DNA from 2 places in the Streptomyces sp. NPDC055815 genome. Region 2 is predicted to be linked to the other one. Evidence: riboswitches for the same ligand, from Rfam matches in the RefSeq annotation. Region 2 holds a riboswitch; the other holds the start of a gene.

Region 1 (12,321 bases), on a different contig from region 2:
ACCGACGGGCGGGAGCCCGGCGACGCGGTCGCCGAGTGGAACCGCCGGGTGACCGAGCTGACGCGGGCCGCCAAGAAGGTCGTACGGCAGCGCTACGGCCAGGCGCCGGAGCGCACGTACATGACCGGCATCTCCAACGCCGGCTACCTCACGCGCTGGCAGCTGGAGAACCGGCCCGAGCTGTACGACGGCGGCGTCGACTGGGAGGGCGTGCTGTGGACGACACGCGGCCCGAACCTGCTGACGAGCCTGCCGGTGACGGTGGCCAGGACCCAGCGTCTTGCCACCGACGAGGACCTGATCGCGGCGGGCTTCGCGCCCGGCTCGCGCTTCCTGTGGCCGTACCACGAGAAGGCCTACTGGGGTCTGACGCAGAAGCTCTTCCGGGCCGAGTTCGACCCCTCGTACGACCCGGCCTGCCCCGGCTCCACGGCCGGCGGGACCGTGGAGCAGATCTTCGCGCCCTGTGCCTCGGACGCCTCCTACGACTACGCCTCCCGGCCCGCGTCCGTGCACCGCGCGGTCGCGAAGGTCGCGCTCACCGGACGGATCGGCAAGCCGCTGATCACGCTCCACGGCGACCTCGACACGCTGCTGCCGATCTCCACGGACTCCGATGTGTACGCGCGGATGATCGACGAGCGTGGCCGGGGCGGGCTGCACCGCTACTACACGGTGCAGGACGGGACGCACACGGACGGCCTGTACAACACGTATCCGGACCGGCTGCGCCCGATCCTGCCGTGCTACCGCTCCGCGTTCGACGCCCTCACGCGCTGGGTGGAGGAGGGGACGACGCCGCCCGCGGACCGCACGATTCCGCGGCCCACGAGCGGTGACGTGGTCAATTCCTGCGCTCTGGAGGGGTGAAACCCGGGACCCCTCAGACCCGCTCGAGCGGGCGGTGCGGCTCGGCCGGCAGCTCGGCCCGGATCGGGTCGCCGGGCCGCACCTCCCCGCCCGCGAGCACGACGCCCATGATGCCCGCCTTGCGCACGATCTCGCCGTTCTCGTCGCGGCCGAGGACCTGCTTGAGCAGACCATGCCGGAAGTTGTCGATCTGCGCGCAGGGGTTGCGCAGTCCGGTGACCTCGACGACGGCCTCCGCGCCGAGGTGCAGGAGGGTGCCCGTGGGCAGGGACAGGAGGTCGATCCCCCGGGTCGTGACGTTCTCGCCGAGGTCGCCGGGGGCAACCTCGAAACCGGCGCCGGCGACCTCGTCGAAGAGCTCGGCGTGGATGAGGTGGACCTGCCGCAGGTTGGGCTGGGTGGGGTCCTGCGCGACACGGGACCGGTGCTTCACCGTCACGCCCGCGTGGACGTCGCCCTCCACGCCGAGCCCGGCGAGGAGGGTGATGCCCTCCTTGTTGGGCTTGGTGAACGCGTACGTGCCGTTGCTGCTGACCGTGGTGACGGTGCCGCTGCTCATGCTGAGAGCTCCCCTTCTCTGCCGCTCCGGGCGACGACGCGCCCGCCCGGACCGATGATCACATCGCGCCTCGGTGTACGACCCTACTCGGCGGCCCCGGAACGGAGCGGCGCGCCCACCTCGTGCAGATGACCGAGGGCCTGGCGGTACGAGTCCACGAAGCCGGTCTCCGTGTACGGGACGCCCAGCGCGGCGCAGTGGGCGCGCACGGCGGGCTGCGCCAGACGGAGGTTCGGGCGCGGCATGCTCGGGAACAGATGGTGCTCCACCTGGTAGTTGAGCCCGCCGAGGAACCAGTCGGTCAGGGCGCCGCCCCGGATGTTGCGCGAGGTGAGCACCTGGCGGCGCAGGTGGCCCCAGCTGTCGCCGTCCTCGTGCTCGTCCGGCCGGTCCATTCCCTTGTGGTTCGGGGCGAAGGCCATGCCGAGGTGCACGCCCAGGAGCATCTGGTGGACGAGGGCGAAGACGAGGGCCTGGGCGGGCGTCAGGAGCGTGAGGAGAAGCGTCGCGTATCCGGCGAAGTGGGCGAGGAGGAGGGAGCCTTCGACCAGTCGCTCGCGCCGGGTGCGGAACGGGCCGTCCTTCGCGAGCAGCGACTGGATCCCGTACACCTTGAGCGCGATGCCCTCCAGGGTGGCCAGCGGGAAGAACAGCCAGGCCTGGTGGCGGGTGAGGAACCCGCGCAGACCCGTACGGCCTGCCGTCTGGTGCTCGGCGAAGACCAGGATGTCGGCGACGACGTCCGGGTCCTTGTCGAGGTGGTTGGGGTTGGCGTGGTGGCGGTTGTGCTTGTCGTTCCACCATTCCCGGCTCATGCCGAGGAGGAGGTTGGCGTGGACGAGCTGGAGGATCCGGCCGGCCCTGCGGTTCGCGGTGATCTGCGCGTGGCCCGCGTCGTGACCGACGAAGGCGGCTCGGGCGGAGAACAGGGCGAGGGGGACGGCGAGCAGCAGCGCCCACCAGGAAGGGCCGGTCAGGACGAGTCCGGCCACGACGGCGGCGATGCCGAGGAGGTTGACGACGATGCCGCGGGCGTACCAGCCGGGGCGGTGTTCGAGGAGGCCCTGTTCCCTGACCGTCCGCAGGAGCGGGCTGAACTCGCTGCCGCCCCGGGCGCGGGCGGGCGCCGCGAGGGGTGCGGCGGCCGGGGGCAGGACGGTGGCCTGGGACATGGCGGGCTCCGGTTTCTGTCGGTCGGTGGGTCGGTGGGCGCCTGTCAGAAACGTACGGATCCGTGATCGTCCGCGGCCATGGCGTCACCACCCGTCCACCGCCGGGGGCGCACCGGGGGGCGGGGGTGGGGCGAGCCCTACCCTCCAGGAGCGCCGAGCGCGTGCGGCGGTGGGTGAGTCCTCCCTCTCCACGAGCGCCGGGCGCGTGTGGCGGGCGGCCGGCCCTCCCCCTGCACGAGCGCCGGGCGCGTGTGGCGCGGATCACTCGGCGGGGGCGCACGTCCGGCGACTTCGCGGGGTATCCTCGGCGACTCGGTCGTCAGGTAGTCAAATTTGAGGAATGCGTTGTCGCTCTCGCACGGATCCCATGAACCGGCCCGCGAACCCGCCCCCCGAACACCCTCCCCCAGCCCCGAACTCCTCCTTCACTCCGCCGTCTTCCTCCCCGCCGATCCGCCCCGCGCCGGACGGGTCGCCTTCTGGTCACCGGACGGCGAGCCCCTGCCGGACGCCGCCGGCGCCGGCCCGGGCGACACGACGATCACGGTCGTGGAGGGCGACCCGCTCCGGGCCGTGACCGTCCCCGCCCGCACCCTGTCGGTACGGGACGCCCTGCCGTTGCTCGCCCGCGCCCGGTTCTCGGACACCGCCTCCCCCGCGGCCGCCTTCTGGGGTGCCGCGTCCCTGCTCGCCCTGGACCTCGTCTCGCGCGGTCTGCTGCTGCCCGGCCTCACGCCCGGCGACCACGACGCCTGGCGCGCAGGCCCGCTGGGCCCCGCGGATCTGGCCGAACTCCGCACCCTCGCCGCCTCGATGCCGCCCGAGGCGCACTCCGTACCCCTGTCGGTCCACGCAGCCTCGTCCGACGCCGTGCCCCTCGTGGGCGACGAACCGCTGCTGCTGCCCGAGCCCGAGGCGCTGCTCCGGGCGTTCGCCGACGCGGTGGCCGACACGCTGCCGCGTACCCCGGCGGCCCCGCTCGCCGCCGGCGGGCCCGCCTTCGCGGCCGACGCACCGCAGAGCCTGCCCGAACAGCGCGCCTGGGCCGCCGATGTGGCGGCGGTGCACGACGCGGGCGTCCGGCTCTCCCTCCGGCTCGAACTGCCCGGATTCCGCGCGGACCCGCAGGAGGCGCCCGCCTTCCGGGCGGTGCTCCAGCTGCACGGGGTCGCCGACCCGACCCTGGTCGCGGACGCGGCGGAGGTGTGGGCGGGCTCCGGCCGGGCCGGGGCCGCGTTCGGCCCCCGCGCGCGCATGGACGCCCTCCTCGCGCTCCGGCGCGCCGCCCGGGCCTGGCCGCCGCTGTCTCCGCTCCTGTCGGCGGCCGTGCCCGACACCGTCGAACTCGCCGACGAGGAGGTCGCCGAGCTCCTGGGCCCGGCCGCCGAGGCCCTCGCCGCATCGGGCGTCGAGATCCACTGGCCGCGCGAGCTCGCGGACCGGCTGACCGCCGGCGCGGTGATCGGCCCGCAGGAGGCCTCAGACGGGAGCCCCGGGCTCCCTGACGGTCTCGGACGGGCTGTCGACGGCACGGTGGGATCGGGCTCCGCCGAGGCGAACAGCGCCTCCGAGGCGGACGGCTCCTCCGAGACCGAGGGCGCGCGAGTCTCCGGGTCCGCCCTGCCCTCCTTCCTCGCCGCGGACTCCCTGCTCGCCTTCAACTGGCGCTTCGCCGTGGGCGACCACGTGCTCTCCCGGGCCGAGCTCGACCGGCTCGCCGAGGCCGGACGGCCACTGGTCCGGCTGCGCGACCGCTGGGTCCTCGTCGATCCGGCCGAGGTGCGCCGGGCCCGTGCCCAGCAGGACCGGAAGGTCACTCCGGTGGACGCCCTCTCCGCCGTCCTCACCGGCACGACCGAGATCGACGGGCGCTCCGTCGAGGTGGCCGCCACCGGCTGGCTGGAGCGACTGCGGGAGCGCCTCGCCGAACCCGAGGGCGGCCGGCCGGAGGTCACCCAGCCCCCGGCGCTGGCCGCGACCCTGCGCGACTACCAGCTGCGCGGGCTCGACTGGCTCCACCGGATGACCTCGCTCGGCCTTGGTGGCTGTCTGGCCGACGACATGGGCCTCGGCAAGACGATCACGGTCATCGCCCTGCATCTGCACCGGCAGACCGACCCGGCGTCCGCCGGCCCCACCCTCGTCGTCTGTCCGACCTCGCTCATGGGCAACTGGCAGCGGGAGATCGAGAAGTTCGCGCCGGGCACCCCGGTGGGCCGCTTCCACGGCGCGGCCCGCGACCTGGACGAGGTCGCCGACGGCGGCTTCGTGCTCACCACGTACGGCACGATGCGCCTGGACGCCGAGCGGCTCGCCGCCCGGAACTGGGGGCTCGTCGTCGCGGACGAGGCCCAGCACGTCAAGAACCCGTACTCGGCGACGGCCCGTCAGCTGCGGACCATCCGCGCACGCGCGCGCGTGGCGCTGTCCGGCACGCCGGTGGAGAACAACCTCTCCGAGCTGTGGGCCATCCTCGACTGGACCACGCCGGGGCTGCTCGGCGGCCTGGGCGCCTTCCGGACCCGCTTCGCCGCCGCCGTCGAGGGCGGGCAGGACCCGGCCGCAGCGGAGCGGCTCGGTGCGCTCGTACGCCCCTTCCTGCTGCGCCGGCGCAAGTCCGACCCCGGCATCGCACCCGAGCTGCCGCCGAAGACCGAGACCGACCGGACCGTCTCCCTGACGCCCGAACAGACCGGTCTGTACGAGGCGGTGGTGCGGGAGACCCTCGCGGCGATCGCCGAGGCCGACGGCATGGAGCGCCGGGGCCTGGTCGTGAAGCTCCTGACGGGCCTCAAGCAGATCTGCAACCACCCCGCCCAGTACCTCAAGGAGGAGCGGCCGCGGATCGAGGGCCGCTCGGGCAAGCTGGAGCTGCTCGACGAACTCCTCGACACGATCCTCGCCGAGGGCGCCTGCACCCTGGTCTTCACCCAGTACGTGGGGTTGGCGCGGCTCCTGGAGGCGCACCTCTCGGCTCGGGGCGTGCGCACGCAGTTCCTGCACGGCGGCACGCCGGTCGCCGAACGCGAGGCGATGGTCGCCCGCTTCCAGAGCGGTGACGTCCCTGTCTTCCTGCTCTCCCTGAAGGCCGCCGGGACGGGGCTCAACCTGACCCGCGCCGAACATGTCGTGCACTACGACCGGTGGTGGAACCCCGCGGTGGAGGCACAGGCCACCGACCGTGCGTACCGGATCGGGCAGGACAGGCCGGTGCAGGTCCACCGGCTGATCGCCGAGGGCACGATCGAGGACCGGATCGCCGCGATGCTCGACCGCAAGCGCGAACTGGCGGACACCGTCCTCGGAACCGGCGGGGACGCGCCGCCGGAACTGACCGAACTGACCGATGCCGAACTGGCGGAGCTGGTGCGACTGCGAGGGGACGGACGATGAGCGCGTACGGAGAGGCCCACGGCCACGGTCATGGCCACGGCCGTGGGGACGACGAACAGACCTTCGCGGCGCTTCCGCCGGTGCTCGGCGGCGGCTTCACCCGCACCTGGTGGGGACGCGCGTGGCTGAAGGCCCTGGAGGACTCCGCGCTCGACGGGCAGCAGCTCAAGGCGGGGCGGCGCCACGCGCGCGCGGGGGCGGTGGGCGCCGTCTCGGTGCGGCCCGGCCGGATCACGGCCCTGGTCAAGGACCGCGACGGCACGGCGTACCGCGCCGACGTGCTGGTGCGGGAGTTCTCGGAGGAGCAGTGGGAGCGGCTCCTCGGCCTCGCCGTCGACAGCGCGGGCCACATCGCCGCTCTCCTCGACCGCGACATGCCGCCGCACCTGGTGGAGGACGCGGCGGCGGCCGGGCTCGACCTGCTGCCGGGCATCGGCGACCTGGACCCGGAGTGCGGCTGCGAGGCCTGGGACCACTGCGCGCACACGGCGGCGCTCTGCTACCAGGTCGCCCGCCTCCTCGACGAGGACCCCTTCGTCCTTCTGCTGATGCGGGGGCGCGGCGAGCGCATCCTCCTGGAGCAGTTGCAGGAGCGCAGTGCGGCGCGAGCCGCCGCGCCGTCCGCGCGGGGCGGGGAGGAGACGGGCGGCGGGTTCGACGGGGCCGGCGGGATGCCCGGCGTGTCGGCCGAGGAGGTGTTCGCGGCGGCCTTCCTCGTGCCGCCGCTGCCCGCCCCTCCGGCCGCCCCGGCCGCGCCGGGGCGGCCGCCGTCCCTGGACACGGACACGCCGCCGGAGCCGGGCGTCGATCCGGCGGCCCTCGAGTTCCTGGCGCAGGACGCGGCCACGCGCGCGTACCGACTGCTCGGCGCGGCGCTGGGGGCCGGTGGCGCGCACGGGACCTCGGCGGATCCGGTCGAGGCTCCGCTGACCGTCGCTCAGGACGCGGTCAGGCTGGCGGCGGGCGCTCCCGTTCCGTGGATCGCGGGGCGCCTCGCGTCCGGTTCGGGCCGGTCGCGGACGGAGCTGGACCTGGCCACGCGCGCGTGGCGGTTCGGGGGCGCCGCCGCCCTCGCCGTACTGGAGGAGGAGTGGACGCCGGACGCGGAGGCGCTCGACCGGGCCGGGGTCCGGCTCGCGGAGGCCTGGGCGGACGACGAGCGGCCGGCGCTCCGGCGCGCGGGCGGTGCCCGGTGGACGGTCGTGGGCGCGGAGGCGCAGCTGCGGCTCGGCGAGGACGGTCGCTGGTGGCCGTACCTGAAGGCCGGGGCCCGCTGGTCCCCGGCCGGTCCGGCGGAACGTGACCCGGCGGCGGCCCTGGCGGCGGCGTTCGCCGCCGGTGCTACTGGAGGCGGTGGCTGATCGTGCCGCTCGTGGCGGCCAGGCTGCAGGCGACGGTGTCCGCGCCGAGGAGGTGGCTCGTCAGGTACGGGTACTGGGCGAAGGTCGTCCAGCGCGTGCCGAGCGGCTGCCGGGCGGCCTTGCGGCGGAGCGGTTCGCGGCAGAGCAGGGTGGCCGCCTCGCGTACGGCCTGGTCGGTGGCGAAGGTGCCGACCAGGGGGAGCCGGGCGACGAGTTCGGCGTGGTGCGGCGTGTCGCATGCGCGACGGAGGGCGGTGCCGGGCGCGTCGCGGTCGATGTCGAAGCAGTCGCCGACCCGCAGCACCTCGTAGGAGACCGGCTGTTCCTTCGCCGGGGAGCCGGCGGCCGTGGGCGTGGGGGCGGTGGGCGTGGCGGCGGTGGGCGTGGGGCCGGCCGTCCCGGACCGGGAGGGGCCCGCTGAGGTGCTGCCCCGCGGGTGCTCCGCGCGGTCCTCGGGTGCGGTACGGGTCGGCGTGTCGGCCCTCGGCGCTCCCGTCGTCGGGGCGGGGGCGGGCGATCCCGTACCGCCGGTGACGACGGGGGACGGCACTCCGACGGGGTCGCCGCCCGGTCGGCCGTCGGCGAGTCCGCCGCCCTCCGCGCCGCCCCGGGCGGTCAGGAAGGCGCCGGCCACCAGGGCGGCCGTGAGCAGCGGCACCAGCGGCACGCCGAACCAGCGGGCGCGCCGCGCCGCCGGTCCCGGCCGGGGCGCGCCGAGCCGCACGAGACGGGCCGGCCACCCGGCTTCGGCACCCGGCACGAGCTGCTCGGTGAGGCGAGGGTCGGCGCTGTGGCCGTCGATCGGTCCCGGCGCGCTCGGGCCAGGCGCGTTCAGGTCCGGCGCGCTCGGGCCGGGCGCGTTCGAGCCCTGCGCTGTCAGGCCCGGCGGGTTCAGGCCCGACCCGCTCTGTCCCGGCTCGCTCTGGCCCGGCTCGCACTGGCCCGGCTCGCACTGGCCCGCCACGTTCGGGCGTGTCGAAGGTTCCCCGCTGGCGGGACCGGACACGCCCGGGCGGCGCGGTTCGGTCGGCGGAGTGACGTTCGGCGGGTGGGGCACAGGGACCAGGATCGCCCCTCGGCGGCGGCGCGGCGGGCGTTCACCGCCCGTCGGACGCGGCAGGTACGGAATCGTGACCATCGCCGAGCGCACGCGCTCCCGCCACCGCCGCTCCCCCGTCACCGCCGCCGCCCGGTCATGACTGCCTACAGGCCGAGCTGGCGCTCCGCGCCCTCGACCGTCTGGGCGAGGAGCACGGCGATGGTCATGGGGCCGACACCGCCGGGGACCGGGGTGATGAGGGAGGCGCGCTCGGCGGCGGAGGCGAAGTCGACGTCGCCGATGTTCCCCGGGTTGTAGCCGGCGTCGATGACGACGGCGCCCGGCTTGATGTCCTCGCCCTTGATGAAGTTCGGCTTGCCGACGGCGGCGACGAGGACGTCGGCCTCGCGGACGACCGAGGAGAGGTCCTGGGTGCGGGAGTGGCAGTAGGTGACGGTGGCGTCGCGGCCGAGGAGGAGCAGACCGGCGGGCTTGCCGAGGATGGCGCTGCGGCCGACGACGACCGCGCGCTTGCCGCTGAGCTCGACGTCGTAGGCGTCGAGGAGACGCATGATGCCGCCGGGCGTGCAGGAGACGAAGCCGGGCAGACCGAAGCCCATGGCGGCGAAGGAGGCCATGGTGACGCCGTCGACGTCCTTCTCGGGGGCGATCGCCTCGAAGGCGGCGCGCTCGTCGATGTGCGGGCCGACCGGGTGCTGCAGCAGGATGCCGTGGACTTCGGGGTCCTCCGACAGGGCGGTGATGGCGGCGACGAGCTCCTCGGTCGTCGTCTCGGCGGGCAGCTCGACGTGCTTGGAGCGGATTCCGGCCTTCGCGCAGCGGTTCTGCTTCATCTTCACGTACGTGACGGAGGCCGGGTCCGCGCCGACGAGGACGGTCGCGAGACACGGGGTGACGCCGGTGCGGCGGGTGATCTCGGCGGCTCGGGCGGCGGTCTCCTCGACCGTGCGGCGGGCGAGGGCCGTACCGTCCATGAGGGTGGCGGTGCTGGTGGACATGGCTGCTCCTGGGCGTCGTCTCTGACCGGTGGTTCGCCCAGGCGCACGGCATCGGCACGGTCGCGCCACGGGGGCACGCTCCGCCGGGCCGCTCCCCGGTGGTGATCCACCTCAAGCGCCAGTCACGGCCCGAGCCCCACTCTACGTGAGCGGTCGGGGGCCGGTCCCGGACAGGGTGCATATGCCGTGGTGCGGGGTGGCTTGTCGGCGGCCCGCGGGCGCACCACGATGAGCGCGACGGGCCGGGACGACCTCGACGAGGAGGCCGAGTTGAACGATGCGCGGGTGGGCGGGGAGCCACGGACGGAGCGGGCGCCGGCGGGGGACGTCGGCCCGACCGGGGAGGCCGGCCGGCCCACCCCGGACGCCCGCCCGCTGGTGGCCGCGTCCTGGCGCCGGTCGGTGCGCGCGCGCGTGAGCCCCGACGGGGCGGCGCGGGTGGAACTGGACGAGGACGAGCTCGCCGCGTACCGGGACGAGCACCCCCTCTCCGCGGCGATGCCGGTGATCCGGGAGCTGATGGGGGCGTACGCGACGGACGGGGAGCACCTCCTCGCGGTCTGCGACGCGGCCGGGCGGATGCTCTGGGTGGAAGGGCATCCGGGGACCCTGCGCAAGGCCCGGGGGATGAACTTCGTGGCCGGGGCCCGCTGGTCGGAAGCGGCAGCGGGCACGAACGCCCCGGGTACCGCCCTGGCCGTCGACCGTCCCGTCCAGGTGGTCTCCGCGGAGCACTTCCGGCACTCGGTGCGGGCCTGGACCTGTGCGGCGGCCCCCGTGCACGACCCGCGCACCGGACGGGTGCTGGGCGCGGTCGACATCACCGGCGGGGAGCGGCTCGCGCACCCGCACAGCCTCGGCTTCGTCCAGGCGGTGGCGCGCGCGGCGGAGTCCCAACTGGCGCTGCTCGGGCCCGCCCCGGATCCGGACCGGCTGCGGCTGTCGGCGCTCGGCCGGGACGAGGCGGTGCTGTCGGTGGGCGGGCGGCGGTTGCGGCTCAGCCGCCGGCACAGCGAGATCCTGGTGGTCCTGGCGCACCGCCCGGAGGGCGTGGGCGGCGACGAACTCCTGACCCTCCTGTACGAGGACGAGTCGGTGACCCCGGTGACGCTGCGGGCGGAGCTGTCCCGGCTGCGTGCGCTGCTCGGTCCGGACGCGCTGCGGTCGCGTCCGTACCGGCTCTCGGGGGCGGTGGACGCGGACTTCGCGACGGTCGACCGGCGGCTCGCCTCGGGGGCCGTCGCGGCGGCGGCCGGGGACTACGCGGGGCCGCTGCTTCCCGCGTCGACCGCGCCCGGGGTCGTACGACTGCGGGAACGGCTCGCGGACCGGCTGCGGGCGGCGCTGGTCGACCGGGGTGATCCGGGGCTGCTCGCCGACTGGGCGTACAGCGCCTGGGGCGAGGACGACGTGGTGGTCTGGCGGGCGCTGTGCGCGGCGGTACCGGCGCCCCAGCTTTCTCCCGTACGGGCGAGGCTGGACGCCCTGGAGTCGGAACTGTCCGCCGGTGCAACGGACTTGCAACGTAGGCGCCCGCACACTCGGGCGTGAGCGCCGGCCAGGGACGGCCGGCGCGTCCCAGGGAGGCCATCCATGACCCGTTACGCCGCACCCGGTACCGAGGGCGCGCTCATGTCGTACCAGGCCCGCTACGACCACTGGATCGGCGGCGAGTACGTCGCCCCGGCGGCCGGCCGCTACTTCGAGAACCCGAGCCCGGTCGACGGCAGGCCCTTCACGGAGGTCGCGCGCGGCACCGCCGAGGACGTGGAACGCGCCCTCGACGCGGCGCACGCGGCGGCCCCGGCGTGGGGGCGGACGGCTCCGGCCGAGCGGGCGGCGGTCCTGCTGCGGATCGCGGACCGCATGGAGAGCAACCTGGAGGCGCTCGCGGTCGCCGAGACCTGGGACAACGGCAAGCCCGTCCGGGAGACGCTGGCCGCGGACATCCCGCTCGCGATCGACCACTTCCGCTACTTCGCGGGGGCGCTGCGGGCCCAGGAGGGTGCGCTGAGCGAGATCGACGACGACACCGTCGCGTACCACTTCCACGAGCCGCTGGGCGTGGTCGCGCAGATCATCCCGTGGAACTTCCCGATCCTCATGGCGGTCTGGAAGCTGGCCCCGGCGCTGGCCGCCGGCAACGCGGTGATCCTCAAGCCGGCCGAACAGACCCCGGCCTCGGTGCACTTCTGGCTGAGCCTGGTCGCGGACCTGCTGCCGCCGGGCGTCCTGAACGTCGTCAACGGCTTCGGCGAGGAGGCGGGCAAGCCGCTGGCGTCCAGCCCGCGGGTGGCGAAGATCGCCTTCACGGGCGAGACGACGACAGGCCGCCTCATCATGGGGTACGCCTCCGAGAACCTGAAGCCGGTCACCCTCGAACTCGGCGGCAAGTCCCCCAACATCTTCTTCGACGACGTGTGGGCGGCGGACGACGACTTCCGGGACAAGGCCCTGGAAGGCTTCACGATGTTCGCCCTGAACCAGGGCGAGGTCTGCACCTGCCCCTCGCGCGCCCTCGTCCAGCGCGGCCACTACGCCGACTTCCTGGAAGCGGCGGTCGCCCGCACGGAGAAGATCGTCCCGGGCCACCCCCTGGACAAGGACACGATGATCGGCGCACAGGCCTCCGCCGACCAGCTCAAGAAGATCCTCTCGTACCTGGAGATCGGCCAGCAGGAGGGCGCGAAGATCCTGACGGGCGGCCAGATCGTCGAACACGGCGGCGAGTTGTCGGGCGGCTACTACGTCCAGCCCACCATCTTCGAAGGCGACAACCGCATGCGGATCTTCCAGGAGGAGATCTTCGGCCCGGTGGTGGCGGTGACGTCCTTCACCGACTTCGACGACGCGATCCGCACGGCCAACGACACCCTCTACGGCCTCGGCGCCGGCGTCTGGACCCGCG
Region 2 (13,458 bases):
CCTTCAGCGCCCGGTCGGGACCGCTGTCCTCCAGGTTGACGCCGACGGCACCGGACTCCCGTACGCGCTCGACCAGTTCGGCCGCCGGAAGGCCGTACCCGCCCTCCAGGTCCGCCGTGACGGGTACGGAGACCGAGCGGACGATGCGTGCCACCGCCGCGAACATCTCCGACGGCGGCGTCGCCCCGTCCTCGTACCCGAGCGAGGCCGCGATCCCCGCGCTCGGCGTGGCGAGCGCCAGGTACCCGGCCGCCTCGAAGGCGCGGGCGCTGGCCGCGTCCCACGGGCCGGGCAGCACCAGCGGGTCGTCCGCGGGCCGCTCGCGGTGGAGGGCCCGCAGCTCCGACGCGGTCACGCGGGCTTGGGGGTGTAGTGGCCGGGCGTCATCCGGGTGGTGACGCCGATCCGGTTCCAGGCGTTGATCGTGACGATCGCGGCGATGACCCGGGCGAGTTCGGTCTCGTCGAAGTGCGCGGCGGCCCGCGCGTACACCTCGTCGGGCACGAAGCCGTCGGTGAGGACGGTGACGGCCTCGGTCAGCGCGAGCGCCGCGAGCTCCCGCTCGGTGTAGAAGTGCCGGGACTCCTCCCAGGCGGAGAGCTGCACGATCCGCTCGACGCTCTCGCCCTCCGCCAGCGCGTCCTTGCTGTGCATGTCGACGCAGAACGCACAGCGGTTGATCTGCGAGGCCCGGAGCTTGATCAGGTGGTACAGCGTCGGGTCGATGTCCTTCGCGGCCGCCGTCTCCAGCCGGACCATCGCCCGGTAGAACTCGGGGAGGCGCTCGGGGAGGGACATCCGGGGCGCGTGCTCGTGGGCGTACACGGTCTGCTCGGTCTCTGCCGTCGTCATGCCGTCCACCGTACGGAGCCGATGGCTCAGCTGTATGGTCCATTCCCATGGCGAACGACTGGGCCACTTTCGGGGCCGATCTCCATCTGGAACTCCGCGGCACCCGGCTCCGCGCGGGCCTCATGGACGCCCTCCGGGAGGCGGTCCGCAGCGGACGGCTTGAGGCCGGCACCCGGCTGCCGTCCTCCCGTCAGCTCGCCGCCGACCTCGGCATGGCCCGCAACACCGTCGCCGACGCGTACGCCGAGCTGGTCGCCGAGGGCTGGCTCACCGCCCGGCAGGGCTCCGGGACGCGCGTCGCCCGCCGGACCGCGCCCCGTACGCCGGCGCAGCCGTCGTCCCCGCAGGCAGGCGCACACCGGGCCCGGCCCGCCGCGCCCGCGCACAACCTGAGGTCCGGCACCCCCGACCTCGCCTCCTTCCCGCGCGCCGACTGGCTCAAGGCCTACCGTCGGGCGCTCACCGACGCCCCGAACGAGGCCTTCGGGTACGGCGATCCGCGCGGCAGGCCCGAACTGCGCGCCGCGCTCGCCGAGTACCTCGCCCGCGCCCGCGGCGTGCACGCCCGGCCCGGACGGATCGTGATCTGCGCGGGCTTCGTGCACGGCCTGACGCTGATCGGCCAGGTGCTGCGGGCCCGGGGCGTACGGGACGTGGCGGTCGAGTCGTACGGCCTCGGGCTCCACGACGAGCTCCTCAGGAGGGCCGGACTCGGCACCCCCGTCCTCGGCTTCGACGAACGCGGCACGAGGACCGAGGAGTTGGCGGGGCTCGACGGGTGCGGGGCGGTCCTGATGACGGCCGCCCACCAGTACCCGCTGGGCGGCGCCCTGCCCCCGGACCGGCGGGCGGCGGTCGTCGACTGGGCGCGGGCCTCCGGCGGCCTCGTCCTGGAGGACGACTACGACGGCGAGTTCCGCTACGACCGGCAGCCCGTCGGAGCCCTGCAGGGCCTCGACCCCGAGCGCGTCGTCTACTTCGGCACCGCGAGCAAGTCCCTCGCGCCCGGCCTCCGCCTCGCCTGGATGGTCCTCCCGGAGGGCCTGGCGGTGGAGGTGGCGGCGGCGAAGGGGGCCGTGGACTGGTCGTCGAGCGCGCCGGACCAGCTGGCGTTCGCCGAGTTCCTGCGCTCGGGGGCGTACGACCGGCACGTACGGGCGATGCGGCTGCGCTACCGGCGGCGCCGCGACCAGCTGGTGGCGGCCGTCGCCGCGCACTCCCCGGAGACCCGGGTCAGCGGCATCGCGGCCGGCCTGCACGCCGTCCTGGCCCTCCCGCCCGGCACCGAGCAGGCCACCCTGCGGGCCGCCGCCTGGCGCGGCCTCGCCGCCCAGGGCGTCAACGAGTTCCGCCGCCCCACCGTGCCGGCCACCCTCGACGGCCTGGTCGTCGGCTACGCCACGCCCCCGGACAGCGGCTGGCAGGGCGCCCTGCAGGCCCTGTGCGGGGTGCTCCCCTGACGGCCTGAACCGTCAGGAGGGGGCGGTGGGCTCGGCGGCCGGTTGCGGCTCGGGGGCCGGGGCCTCGCCGAAGCGGGCCAGGGTCAGGGAGCCCGCCACCGCCACCGCGAAGCCGGTGATCGCCAGCCAGCCCAGTCCGTCCCGGGTGGTGTCCCCGAGCCAGATCACCCCGACGATCGCCGGGCCGATCGTTTCTCCGAGCACCGCGCCCGCCGTCGCCGTGGTCACCGAGCCGCGTTGGAACGCCGAGGTCAGCAGCAGGAACGCGGCCCCGCCGCCGACGAGGAGCGCGTACCAGACGGGGTCCGTGAGGTCGATGCCCTCGATCAGCCGGACCGCCACCTCCACCACCCCGAAGCCGACCCCCGCCCCGAGCCCGAGGACGAGTGCCCGGGACCGCGCCGGCAGCCGGCCCGCCGCCACGCCGAGCAGCAGGACCCCGAAGGAGATCCCGAGGAGCACCCAGTCCAGCGCCTCCGAGCCCTCCCGGTGGCCCTCCTTGCCCGAGGCGAAGGCCAGCATCGCGAGCCCCAGGCAGACCACGGCCACGGCCACCCACTCCACCCGGCTCAGCCGCACCCGCAGCACCCGGGAGGCGATGACCGCCGTGACCGCCAGACTCGCGGCGAGCGCCGCGCCCACCACATAGATCGGGAGCGTCCGCAGCGCGACGATCTGCAGGACGAAGCCCAGACCGTCCGCCCCGAGACCGGCGAGATAGCGCCACTGCCGCAGCGCCCGCCACATCAGCGCGACGTCGACGCCGCTGCCCGTCCCCGGCTCGGCGGCCCGCGCCGCCATCGCCTGGAGGACCGAGGCGGCGCCGAAGCAGACGGACGAGGCGAGCGCACAAATCATCCCGAGAAGCACAAAGCGACTCTAGGGCCTGCCCGGCGATTCCCCGCGGGTCCCACCCGCCCGGCATGGCAGGCCCTCGGGGGGGTGGGCCGGAAAACACCGGCCTACACTGTGCCGTCGCGAGGCGCGCGGGACGCGTTCGCGACGGCGAAGGGGAGGCGACGGACATGCGCAGGCTGAGGTCGAGCACGGTGGTGCTCGGCGGGATGGGTGTGCTCGCGGCGACGATCACCGCGTGCGGCTCGGAGCCGGACAAGCGGTGCGTGGACCCGCTGACCCGGGAGGAACTGCCCAGCTACGAGTGTCAGAGCGGCGGCGGCAGCGACGACGACGACAACGGCTCCACCCACCGCGGCACGTACTACTACGGCGGTTCCGTCCGCGACCGCAAGGTGAGCGGCGGCAGCTTCGACAAGACCGCCGTGGACACCGGCGGCTTCGGCTGCTCCGGCACCGGCGGCGGCTGAGGCGGGCCCGGCACCATGAAGCGCCACACCATCGAGCCCCGGCCCGGCTGGCAGGAGACGGTCGAGGAGCAGGGACTCGTCTACCCGCTGACCCGCTACCCGGACGGTTCGCTGCTCCCGTACTGGGACGAGAGCGCGTACTACTCCTTCTCGCTGCCCGAGGTCGAGGCCCTGGAGGAGGTCGTCGAGGAGCTGCACGCGCTGTGCCTGGCGGCGGCCGCGCACATCGTCGAGGAGAACCGGTTCGCCGAGCTCGGGATCACCGACCCGAAGCTGGCGGGCCTGGTCGCCGAGTCCTGGCGGCGCCGCGCCGAACTCCCCTCCCTGTACGGCCGCTTCGACCTGCGCTACGACGGCACGGGCCCGGCCAAGATGCTGGAGTACAACGCCGACACCCCGACCTCCCTCGTGGAGGCCGCGAGCCCGCAGTGGTTCTGGATGGAGGAACGGTTCCCCGGGGCCGACCAGTGGAACTCCCTCCACGAGCGGCTCGTCGACGCCTGGAAGCGCCAGGCCCACCTGCTGCCGCCCGGCCCCCTCCACTTCGTCCACTCGGACGGCGACGAGCTCGGCGAGGACCTGATGACGGTCGCGTATCTGCGCGAGACCGCCCAGCAGGCCGGACTGGACACCGAGGCGCTCTCCGTCGAGCGGATCGGCTGGGACCGGCTCTCGCGCCGCTTCGTCGACGACCGGCTCCGCTTCATCCGCAGCTGCTTCAAGCTCTACCCCTGGGAGTGGCTGACCACCGACCGCTTCGGCCGGCACGTCCTGGACACCCTCGACAACGGCGGCGGCACCGGCACCACCTGCTGGATCGAACCCGCCTGGAAGATGCTGCTCTCCAACAAGGCGCTCCTCGCGATCCTGTGGGAGCTGAACCCGGGCCACCCCAACCTGCTGCCCGCCTACCTCGACGGGCCGCGCGAGCTCGCCTCGACGACCGGCTGGGTCGCCAAGCCGCTGCTCGGCCGCGAGGGAGCGGGCGTCACACTGCACGAGGCCGGTTCGGAGCCCTTCGTACGGGACGGGGAGGCCTGCTGCTACCAGGAGCTGGCCCCGCTGCCCGACTTCGACGGCAACCGGGTGGTGCTCGGCGCGTGGGTCGTCGAGGACGAGGCGGCGGGGCTCGGCATCCGGGAGTCGGCGGGGCTCGTCACCGACGAGTACGCCCGCTTCCTCCCGCACGTGATCCTGTAGGACCCGTCAGATCTTCACCACGGTGACGGCCGGGCCGCAGAGCAGGGTCAGATCCTCCGGATGCGAGGTCAGGACGGTGACCGGGCCCGCCGCTCGGCGCGCGACCGCCGCCAGGACGGCATCGATCGCGTACTTGTGGCCGTGCAGACCGTGCTCCCGCAGGAGCACGGCGGCCTCGTCGCTCACGGACCGGGTGACGTCATGCACGTCGACGCGGGACAGGACCCATTGGATGCGCGCCGGGTGGACCCGCTCGTAGTCCGCCTCCAGGCGGGTCATTGCGGTGGTGGCGACCTGGACGCCGTTTTCGGTCGCGACCTGCACGCGTACCACGACACGCCGGTCCTTGAGGTAGAGCTTCGAGAGCCCTTCACTGTCCAGCAGCAGTGTCCCTGCCATCAGGCGGCAGCCTTGCGGGCGTCGTCCGCGCCCGGCGTGTGATGGCGCAGCTCGTCACGGGCCGCCTTGAGCTCCTCCTCGGTCAGCGGGTCGTTGTCGATCTCGAAGTCGGCCACGATCTCCCGTTGCCGTTCCATGGCAACTCGATGCTCCAGCGCCTCCGCGACGTACGCGGAGAAGCCGCCCGCCCCGACCCGGCTGCGCACGCTCTCGGCGAGCTCCTCGGGCAGGCTGATCGAGTACTTCTTGCTACCGCTCATGCATCCGATCGTACTGTCGATGCCCCCCTCGCGGACGGTTTTCAGCCGCACCACCAGGGGAGCCCGGCGTTCCCGACGCTCAGTCCGACAGAACCCCCCTCAACTGCTCCAGACCCCAGTCCAGATCCTCCTTCGAGATCACCAGCGGCGGAGCGATCCGGATCGTCGAACCGTGTGTGTCCTTCACCAGGACCCCACGCTCCATCAGCCGCTCCGAGATCTGCCGGCCCGTCCCCTTCGAAGGCACGATGTCGACACCCGCCCACAGCCCGCGGCCGCGCACCGCCTCCACCGCGCCGCCGCCCACGAGCAGCCCCAGCTCCGCGTGGAGGTGCTCGCCCAGCTCCGCCGCCCGCTCCTGGAACTCGCCCGTCCGCAGCATCGCGATCACCTCCAGGGCCACCGCGCACGCCAGCGGGTTCCCCCCGAACGTCGACCCGTGCTCACCCGGCCGGAACACCCCGAGCACGTCACGGTCGGCCACCACCGCCGACACCGGCACCACCCCGCCGCCCAGCGCCTTCCCCAGGATGTACACGTCCGGCACCACGCCCTCGTGCTCGCACGCGAACGTCCGGCCCGTCCGGCCCAGACCCGACTGGATCTCGTCCGCCATGAACAGCACGTTCCGCCGGCGCGTCAGCTCCCGCACCCCCGCCAGATAACCGGCCGGCGGAACCAGGACCCCCGCCTCGCCCTGGATCGGCTCGATCAGCACCGCCACCGTGTGCGCGGTGACCGCCGCCTCCATCGCCGTCAGGTCCCCGTACGGCACGATCTCGAACCCCGGCGTGTACGGCCCGAAGTGGTCCCGCGCCTCGTGGTCCGTCGAGAAGCTCACGATCGTCGTCGTCCGGCCGTGGAAGTTGTTCGCCGCCACCACGATCTTCGCGTGCCCGTCCGGCACGCCCTTCACCTCGTACCCCCACTTCCGGGCGGTCTTCACGGCCGTCTCGACCGCCTCCGCCCCCGTGTTCATCGGCAGCACCGCCTCCTTCCCGCACAGCTCCGCCAGCTGCGTGCAGAAGTCCGCGAACCGGTCGTGGTGGAAGGCGCGCGAAGTCAGCGTCACCCGCTCCAGCTGCGCCTTCGCCGCGTCGATCAGACGCCGGTTGCCGTGCCCGAAGTTGAGCGCCGAGTACCCGGCGAGCATGTCGAGATAGCGACGGCCCTCGACATCGGTCATCCAGGCGCCGTCCGCCGAGGCGACGACGACCGGAAGGGGGTGGTAGTTGTGAGCGCTGTGCGCGTCCGCGGAAGCGATCGCGTCTTCTGTCCTCGACACGGGATCTCCGTTCGTCCTGCGGCTCGGGGGGTGGCTCGTCCCCAGGGGGCTGTGGCCCCTTTCTTATCGTCGCTCGGATGCCGGACAGGGAAACCTCGGCGACGGCGCGCCAGCTACCCTGGAAACACGCACGGCGACTGGCGTACGGGGAAGCGACCCCGGGGGAGCCGCGCGCGCTCCACCACACGAGGTGCCGCTCGCCTGGGCATCACGGGCCCCTGGTCCCGTGCGCACCTCCGCCCCGGGACCGTTCCGCCGAACGCCCGGAGGACACCACCATGACCACCCCGCAGCAGCACCCCGCGCTCGCCGCCGCCGACCCCGAGCTCGCCGCCCTCGTCGGCGCCGAGGAACGGCTCCAGGCCGAGACCCTGCGCCTCATCCCCAGCGAGAACTACGTCTCCGCCGCCGTCCTCGAAGCCTCCGGCACCGTCCTCCAGAACAAGTACAGCGAGGGCTACCCCGGCCGCCGCTACTACGAGGGCCAGCAGAACATCGACCAGGTCGAGACCCTCGCCATCGAGCGCGCCAAGGCCCTCTTCGGCGTCGACCACGCCAACGTCCAGCCCTACTCCGGCTCCCCGGCCAACCTCGCCGTCTACCTCGCCTTCGCGCAGCCCGGCGACACCGTCATGGGCATGGCCCTGCCCATGGGCGGCCACCTCACCCACGGCTGGGGCGTCTCCGCCACCGGCACCTGGTTCCAGGGCGTGCAGTACGGCGTACGCAAGGACAACGGGCTCATCGACTTCGACCAGGTCCGCGAGCTCGCCCTCAAGGAACGGCCGAAGGTCATCTTCTGCGGCGGCACCGCGCTGCCCCGCACCATCGACTTCGCCGCCTTCGGCGAGATCGCCCGCGAGTCCGGCGCCGTCCTCGTCGCCGACGTCGCCCACATCGCCGGCCTGATCGCGGGCGGCGCCCACCCGTCCCCCGTCGGGCACGTCGACGTCATCTCCACGACCACCCACAAGACCCTCCGCGGCCCGCGCGGCGCCATGCTCCTGTCCACCGAGGAGCACGCCAAGGCCCTCGACAAGGCCGTCTTCCCCGGCCTCCAGGGCGGCCCCCACAACCAGACCACCGCCGCCATCGCCGTCGCCCTCCGCGAGGCCTCCCAGCCCTCCTTCCGCGACTACGCCCACGCCGTCGTCGCCAACGCCAAGGCCCTCGCCGAGGCGCTCCTCGCCCGCGGCTTCGACCTGGTCTCCGGCGGCACCGACAACCATCTGATCCTGATCGACCTCACCCCCAAGCAGGTCCCCGGCAAGATCGCCGCGAAGGCCCTCGACCGGGCCGGGATCGTCGTCAACTACAACACCGTCCCCTACGACCCGCGGAAGCCCTTCGACCCCTCCGGCATCCGCATCGGCACCCCCTCCCTCACCTCCCGCGGCCTCACCACGGACCACATGGGCCAGGTCGCCGAGTGGATCGACCGCGCCGTCACCGCCGCCGGCACGGGCGACGAGGACACCCTCCACACCGTCCGCGCCGAGGTCGCCGACCTCATGGCCTCCTACCCGGCCCCGGGCCTCCCGGTCTAGCCACCGTCGACCCGGTCGACCGGTCGACCGGTCGACCGGTCGGTCCGGTCGGCCCGGTCGGCCAGGTCGGCCCGGTCAGCCCGTCGGCCCGGAGGCCCGTCAGCCCGACCGATCGGCGGCCCGTCAGCCCGCCGTCCCCGCGACGCGCAGGGCCTCCGCCCGGTCCGGTATGCCCTCCAGCCGGAGGGTGAGGGCCCCCGCGCTCCTGGTCCACAGGAGCGTGGGGCCCGCCGGGCGCACCGCATGGGTCCACACCGAACCGTCCCCCGACTCCAGCGGGAACGTCAGCCGGTGCGGGCGGGCGAACCAGTACGCCGGCGTGCCGTCCGGCAGCGTCACCCCCTCCGGCTGCACCGGCACCTGCTTGACGAAGCCCAGCTCCAGCCGCGCCGGGAACTCGTCGAGCCGCACCGTCCGCTCCCCGTCGCGCCAGCAAAGGCTGATCACCGCCCGGCCCCGCTCCGCCGCCCCCGTCACCGCGACCGCGTCGGGCGCTCCGAGGGCGCCGGGTATCAGCGGCTCGAAGCCCGCCCTGCGCCCGGCCTCCGCCAGGGCCACCGGCTCGGGGCACCCCGGCACCGTCCCGCCCGGCGGCATCCGGCCGCCCTCGGGGTCGTACCGCACGGAGACCCCGCCGAAGCCGAACCAGTCCGCCACCGCCGCCCGCACGGGAGGCGTCAGCACCAGCACGATCAGCACCCCGGTGAGCCCCGCCACGAGGGCCCGCCACCGCTCCCGCACCCACCGCCCGATCCGGCGCGGTACGGGCACGGGCGCCGGGGCCGGCGTCGGCACCCGCTCGGCGAGGAGCCGGGCGAGGACCCGCTCGGCCATCGTCTCGCCGTCCACGTCCGGCACCCGCAACCGCCGCCCCAGCCCACGCAGCTCCTCCGGCAGCCGCTCGCCGGGCCCACGCTCCGAACCCGGCAGCCGCCCGCCCGCCACACGCCTCAGCTCGCCCGGCACCCACTCGCCCACCGCGTCCGCCGGCCCGTCCGGCAGCCGCTCGCCCACCGCGTCCCGCGGCCAGTCCGGCAGTCCCTCATCCGGCCGTCGCCGTTCCTCACCCACGCCCCTCACCTCCCTCCGACTCCGGCTCCTCCGTCACCAGCACCCGTCCCAGTTTTCTCAGCGCCCGGCTCAGGCGGGACTTCACCGTGCCCCTCGGCCAGCCCAGCGCCAGGGCCGTCTCCGTCTCGTCGAGCTCCAGGAGGTACCGGTGGACCACCACCTGACGGTGTTCCTCCGCCAGACCGTCCAGCGCCTCCCACAGCCGCCGGCTCCGCTCCCGCTCCTCGGCCGCGACCGCCGGGTCCGCCGACTCCGGTATCCGCGGCTCCCCGCTCAGCAGATCCGCCTCCCGCCCCGCGACGGCACGCTGCCGACCCGCCGAGCGCACTGTGTTCCTGGTCTCATTGACGACGATCCGCAGCAGCCAGGGACGGAACGCCGCACCCTCCTTGAAACTCCCCAGCGACCGGTACGCCTTGAAGAAGGCCTGCTGCACCACGTCCTCGGCCTCCGCGCCCGCACCGCACGCCACGGCCGCCCTCAGCGCCACCGCCGTGTGCGCGCGGACCAGCTCCGCGTACGCCTCCGGCTCCCCGGCGCGCACACGGGCGATCACCGCGGCCTCGTCCTCGACCAGGCCCCCCTCCCGCGTCCTCACACCTTTGATACACCGGCAGTCGGGGATCGGTTCCCACACCTGAGAGAATGATGTGCATGGCCTCTGACAGTCCCCGTGTGCTCTCCGGAATCCAGCCCACCGCAGGCTCGTTCCACCTCGGCAACTACCTCGGCGCCGTCCGCCAGTGGGTCGCCCTGCAGGAGACGCACGACGCCTTCTACATGGTCGTCGACCTGCACGCGATCACGGTCCCGCAGGACCCCGCCGAGCTGCGCGCCAACACCCGGCTCGCCGCCGCCCAGCTGCTCGCCGCCGGTCTCGACCCCGAGCGCTGCACCCTCTTCATCCAGAGCCACGTCCCCGAGCACGCCCAGCTCGGCTGGGTCATGAACTGCCTCACCGGCTTCGGCGAGGCCTCCCGCATGACCCAGTTCAAGGACAAGTCCGCGAAGCAGGGCGCCGACCGCGCCACCGTCGGCCTCTTCACCTACCCGATCCTCCAGGTCGCGGACATCCTGCTCTACCAGGCCAACGAGGTCCCGGTCGGCGAGGACCAGCGCCAGCACATCGAGCTGACCCGCGACCTCGCGGAGCGCTTCAACGGCCGCTTCGGCGAGACGTTCACGGTCCCGAAGCCGTACATCCTCAAGGAGACGGCGAAGATCTTCGACCTCCAGGACCCGACGATCAAGATGAGCAAGTCGGCGTCCTCGCCGAAGGGTCTGATCAACCTCCTGGACGACCCGAAGGCCACCGCCAAGAAGGTCAAGAGCGCCGTCACCGACACCGACACGGTGATCCGCTTCGACCCGGAGAACAAGGCCGGCGTCTCCAACCTGCTCAGCATCATGTCCACGCTCACCGCCACCTCCATCGAGGACCTGGAGAAGAGCTACGAGGGCAAGATGTACGGCGCGCTGAAGACGGATCTCGCCGAGGTCATGGTGGACTTCGTCACGCCGTTCCGGGCCCGCACGCAGGAATACCTGGACGACCCGGAGACGCTGGACTCGGTCCTGGCCAAGGGAGCGGAGAAGGCCCGCGCGGTCGCCGCGGAGACGCTGGCGCAGACGTACGAGCGCATGGGCTTCCTGCCCGCCAAGCACTGAGTCCGAGGACCCTGGCCCAAAGGGTGGTGCCTGCCGCACACTGGCGGCTGGCACCACCCGACACAAGTCGACCGACAACGGAGGAGAACGACGTGGGGACCGTAACGCTCGGCGTTTCGATCGCGGTCCCGGAGCCCTACGGCAGCCTGCTCCAGGAGCGGCGCGCCGGCTTCGGGGACCCTGCCGCGTACGGCATCCCCACGCACGTCACGCTGGTCCCGCCGACCGAGGTGCCCGAGGAGCGGCTGCCGGAGATCGAGGCGCACCTCGCGGGTGTCGCCGCCGACCACCAGCCGTTCCCGGTGCGCCTCGAAGGGACCGGGACCTTCCGTCCGCTGTCCCCGGTCGTCTTCGTGAAGCTCGCGGAGGGCGTGCCCTTCTGCAACGCCCTCCAGCACCGGATCCGCGACGAAGCCGGCCCCCTCGCGCGCGAGCTGCAGTTCCCGTACCACCCGCACGTCACCGTCGCGCACGGCATCTCCGAGGAGGGGATGGACCGGGCGTTCGAGGAGCTCGCCGGGTACGAGGCGGCCTGGACGTGCCGCTCCTTCGCGCTGTACGAGCAGGGACCGGACGGGGTCTGGCGGAGGCTGTACGACTACGAGTTCGGCAGCGGCCGCCCGATCTCGGCGGTCCCGGCGCAGGGCGGCAGCCCGGTGGACACGCCCGCGCCGACCGCGTAGGGCGGCAGCCCGGTGGACACGCCCGCGCCGACCGCGTAGGGGCCGAGAGCCGTACGTCACACCGGCAGCCGCCGGAACAGCGGCCTCGGCACGTGCCGTACCGCCGCCATCACCATCCGCAGCGACCCCGGCACCCACACCGTCTCCGAGCGGCGCCGCAGTCCCAGCTCGATCGCGCCCGCGACGGCCTCCGGGGTCGTCGCGAGGGGGGCCTCCGCGAGCCCGGCCGTCATCTTCGAGCGTACGAACCCGGGCCGTACGACCATGACGTGCACGCCCGTGCCGTGCAGCGCGTCCCCGAGGCCCTGGGCGAAGGCGTCGAGCCCCGCCTTCGACGAGCCGTAGATGAAGTTGGCGCGGCGGGCCCGCTCGCCCGCCACCGAGGAGAGCACCACCAGGGAGCCGTGCCCCTGCGCCTGGAGCGCGCCCGCGCACACGAGTCCGGCCGAGACGGCGCCCGTGTAGTTGGTCTGCGCGACCCGGACGGCGGCGACCGGGTCGGACTCGTCCCGCGCCTGGTCGCCGAGGACGCCGAAGGCGAGCAGCACCATGTCGATGTCGCCCTCCGTGAAGATCTTCCCGAGCCGCTCCTCGTGCGAATCGGTGTCGAGCGCGTCGAACGGCACCGTGCGCACGTCCGCGCCGAGCGCCCGCAGCGAGTCGGCGGCGGCCGTGAGCGCGGGGGAGGGGCGGCCGGCCAGCCAGACCGTACGGGTGCGGCGCGCGATCAGCCGGCGGGCGGTGGCGAGCCCGATCTCGGAGGTGCCGCCGAGGACGAGCAGGGACTGCGGGGCACCGAAGGCGTCCTTCACGGGAACTCCTGGAGAGCTAGAGACGGAGACGGCGGGCCAGGTCCGAGGTGAGGACCGACCGGGGGTCGAGCGCGGCGCGCAGCGCCCGGAACTCGTCGAGCCGCGGGTACATCGCGGCCAGGGTCTCCGGCCGGACCCGGGAGTCCTTGGCGAGGTAGACCCGTCCCCCGGAGCCCACGACCTCCTCGTCGAGCGCGTCGAGGAAGCGGCCGAGCCCGGGGAGGGCGGTGGGGAGGTCGAGGGCGAGGGTCCAGCCGGGCAGGGGGAACGACAACCAGCCGGGGTCGCCCTCGCCGAACCGCTTCAGGACGGCGAGGAAGGACGGACAGCCGCGGTCCGCGATCCGTCGCACGATCCGGCGGAGGGTGTCCTCCTGCCCGTACGGGACGACGAACTGGTACTGGACGAAACCGCCGGGCCCGTAGATCCGGTTCCAGTGCGGGACGCCGTCGAGGGGGTGGAAGAAGGCCGGAAGCGACTGGAGGCGGCCGGTCGCGGCGCGGGAGGCCTTGCGGAACCAGAGCTCGTTGAACAGCCCGACGGTGGTGCGGCCGAGGAGTCCGCCGGGGACGTACGGCGGCGGGGCGGGCAGCCGGCCCGGCCGGAAGGCGAGCGGATCCCGGCGGGCCCGGTGGCGGCGGGGGAGTGTGTCGTACGGGGCGTGGTCGCCGCGCGTCAGGACGGCGCGGCCGGTGGCGGCGCCGCGGGCGAGCAGGTCGATCCAGGCGACGGAGTAGCGGTACGCGTGGTCGGTGGCCGTGAGCCGGGCCATCAGCTCGTCGAGGTCCGGGACGCGTTCGGTGTCCACGCGCATGAGGGAGGTCTCGACGGGGAGCAGCCGCAGGGTGGCGGAGAGGATCACACCGGTCAGGCCCATGCCGCCGGTGGTGGCGTCG

The links. A riboswitch is a leader RNA that binds a small molecule or an ion and turns the genes downstream of it on or off. The one in region 2 is predicted to bind ZMP and ZTP.
Region 1: another riboswitch for ZMP and ZTP. It lies ahead of ACWGN5_RS10220 (bifunctional 5,10-methylenetetrahydrofolate dehydrogenase/5,10-methenyltetrahydrofolate cyclohydrolase); the one in region 2 lies ahead of ACWGN5_RS40370 (serine hydroxymethyltransferase).

What each region holds. Positions count from the first base shown of each region.
Region 1 covers NZ_JBSHDU010000011.1:1,285-13,605, forward strand. The annotation lists gene ACWGN5_RS10190 (tannase/feruloyl esterase family alpha/beta hydrolase) at 1-870, shown strand, start outside; gene ACWGN5_RS10195 (MOSC domain-containing protein) at 884-1,429, opposite strand; gene ACWGN5_RS10200 (fatty acid desaturase family protein) at 1,513-2,601, opposite strand; gene ACWGN5_RS10205 (DEAD/DEAH box helicase) at 2,947-5,994, shown strand; gene ACWGN5_RS10210 (SWIM zinc finger family protein) at 5,991-7,355, shown strand; gene ACWGN5_RS10215 (hypothetical protein) at 7,336-8,319, opposite strand; gene ACWGN5_RS10220 (bifunctional 5,10-methylenetetrahydrofolate dehydrogenase/5,10-methenyltetrahydrofolate cyclohydrolase) at 8,559-9,413, opposite strand; ZMP/ZTP riboswitch at 9,442-9,549, opposite strand; gene ACWGN5_RS10225 (GAF domain-containing protein) at 9,642-10,964, shown strand; gene exaC (acetaldehyde dehydrogenase ExaC) at 11,007-12,321, shown strand, end outside.
Region 2 covers NZ_JBSHDU010000129.1:543-14,000, forward strand. The annotation lists gene ACWGN5_RS40325 (isocitrate lyase/PEP mutase family protein) at 1-355, opposite strand, end outside; gene ACWGN5_RS40330 (carboxymuconolactone decarboxylase family protein) at 352-852, opposite strand; gene pdxR (MocR-like pyridoxine biosynthesis transcription factor PdxR) at 900-2,312, shown strand; gene ACWGN5_RS40340 (hypothetical protein) at 2,325-3,170, opposite strand; gene ACWGN5_RS40345 (hypothetical protein) at 3,338-3,637, shown strand; gene ACWGN5_RS40350 (glutathionylspermidine synthase family protein) at 3,653-4,837, shown strand; gene ACWGN5_RS40355 (DNA-binding protein) at 4,844-5,236, opposite strand; gene ACWGN5_RS40360 (hypothetical protein) at 5,236-5,496, opposite strand; gene rocD (ornithine--oxo-acid transaminase) at 5,576-6,781, opposite strand; ZMP/ZTP riboswitch at 6,905-6,995, shown strand; gene ACWGN5_RS40370 (serine hydroxymethyltransferase) at 7,060-8,328, shown strand; gene ACWGN5_RS40375 (hypothetical protein) at 8,452-9,282, opposite strand; gene ACWGN5_RS40380 (RNA polymerase sigma factor) at 9,392-9,997, opposite strand; gene trpS (tryptophan--tRNA ligase) at 10,054-11,067, shown strand; gene ACWGN5_RS40390 (2'-5' RNA ligase family protein) at 11,160-11,750, shown strand; gene ACWGN5_RS40395 (decaprenylphospho-beta-D-erythro-pentofuranosid-2-ulose 2-reductase) at 11,807-12,562, opposite strand; gene ACWGN5_RS40400 (FAD-binding protein) at 12,579-13,458, opposite strand, start outside.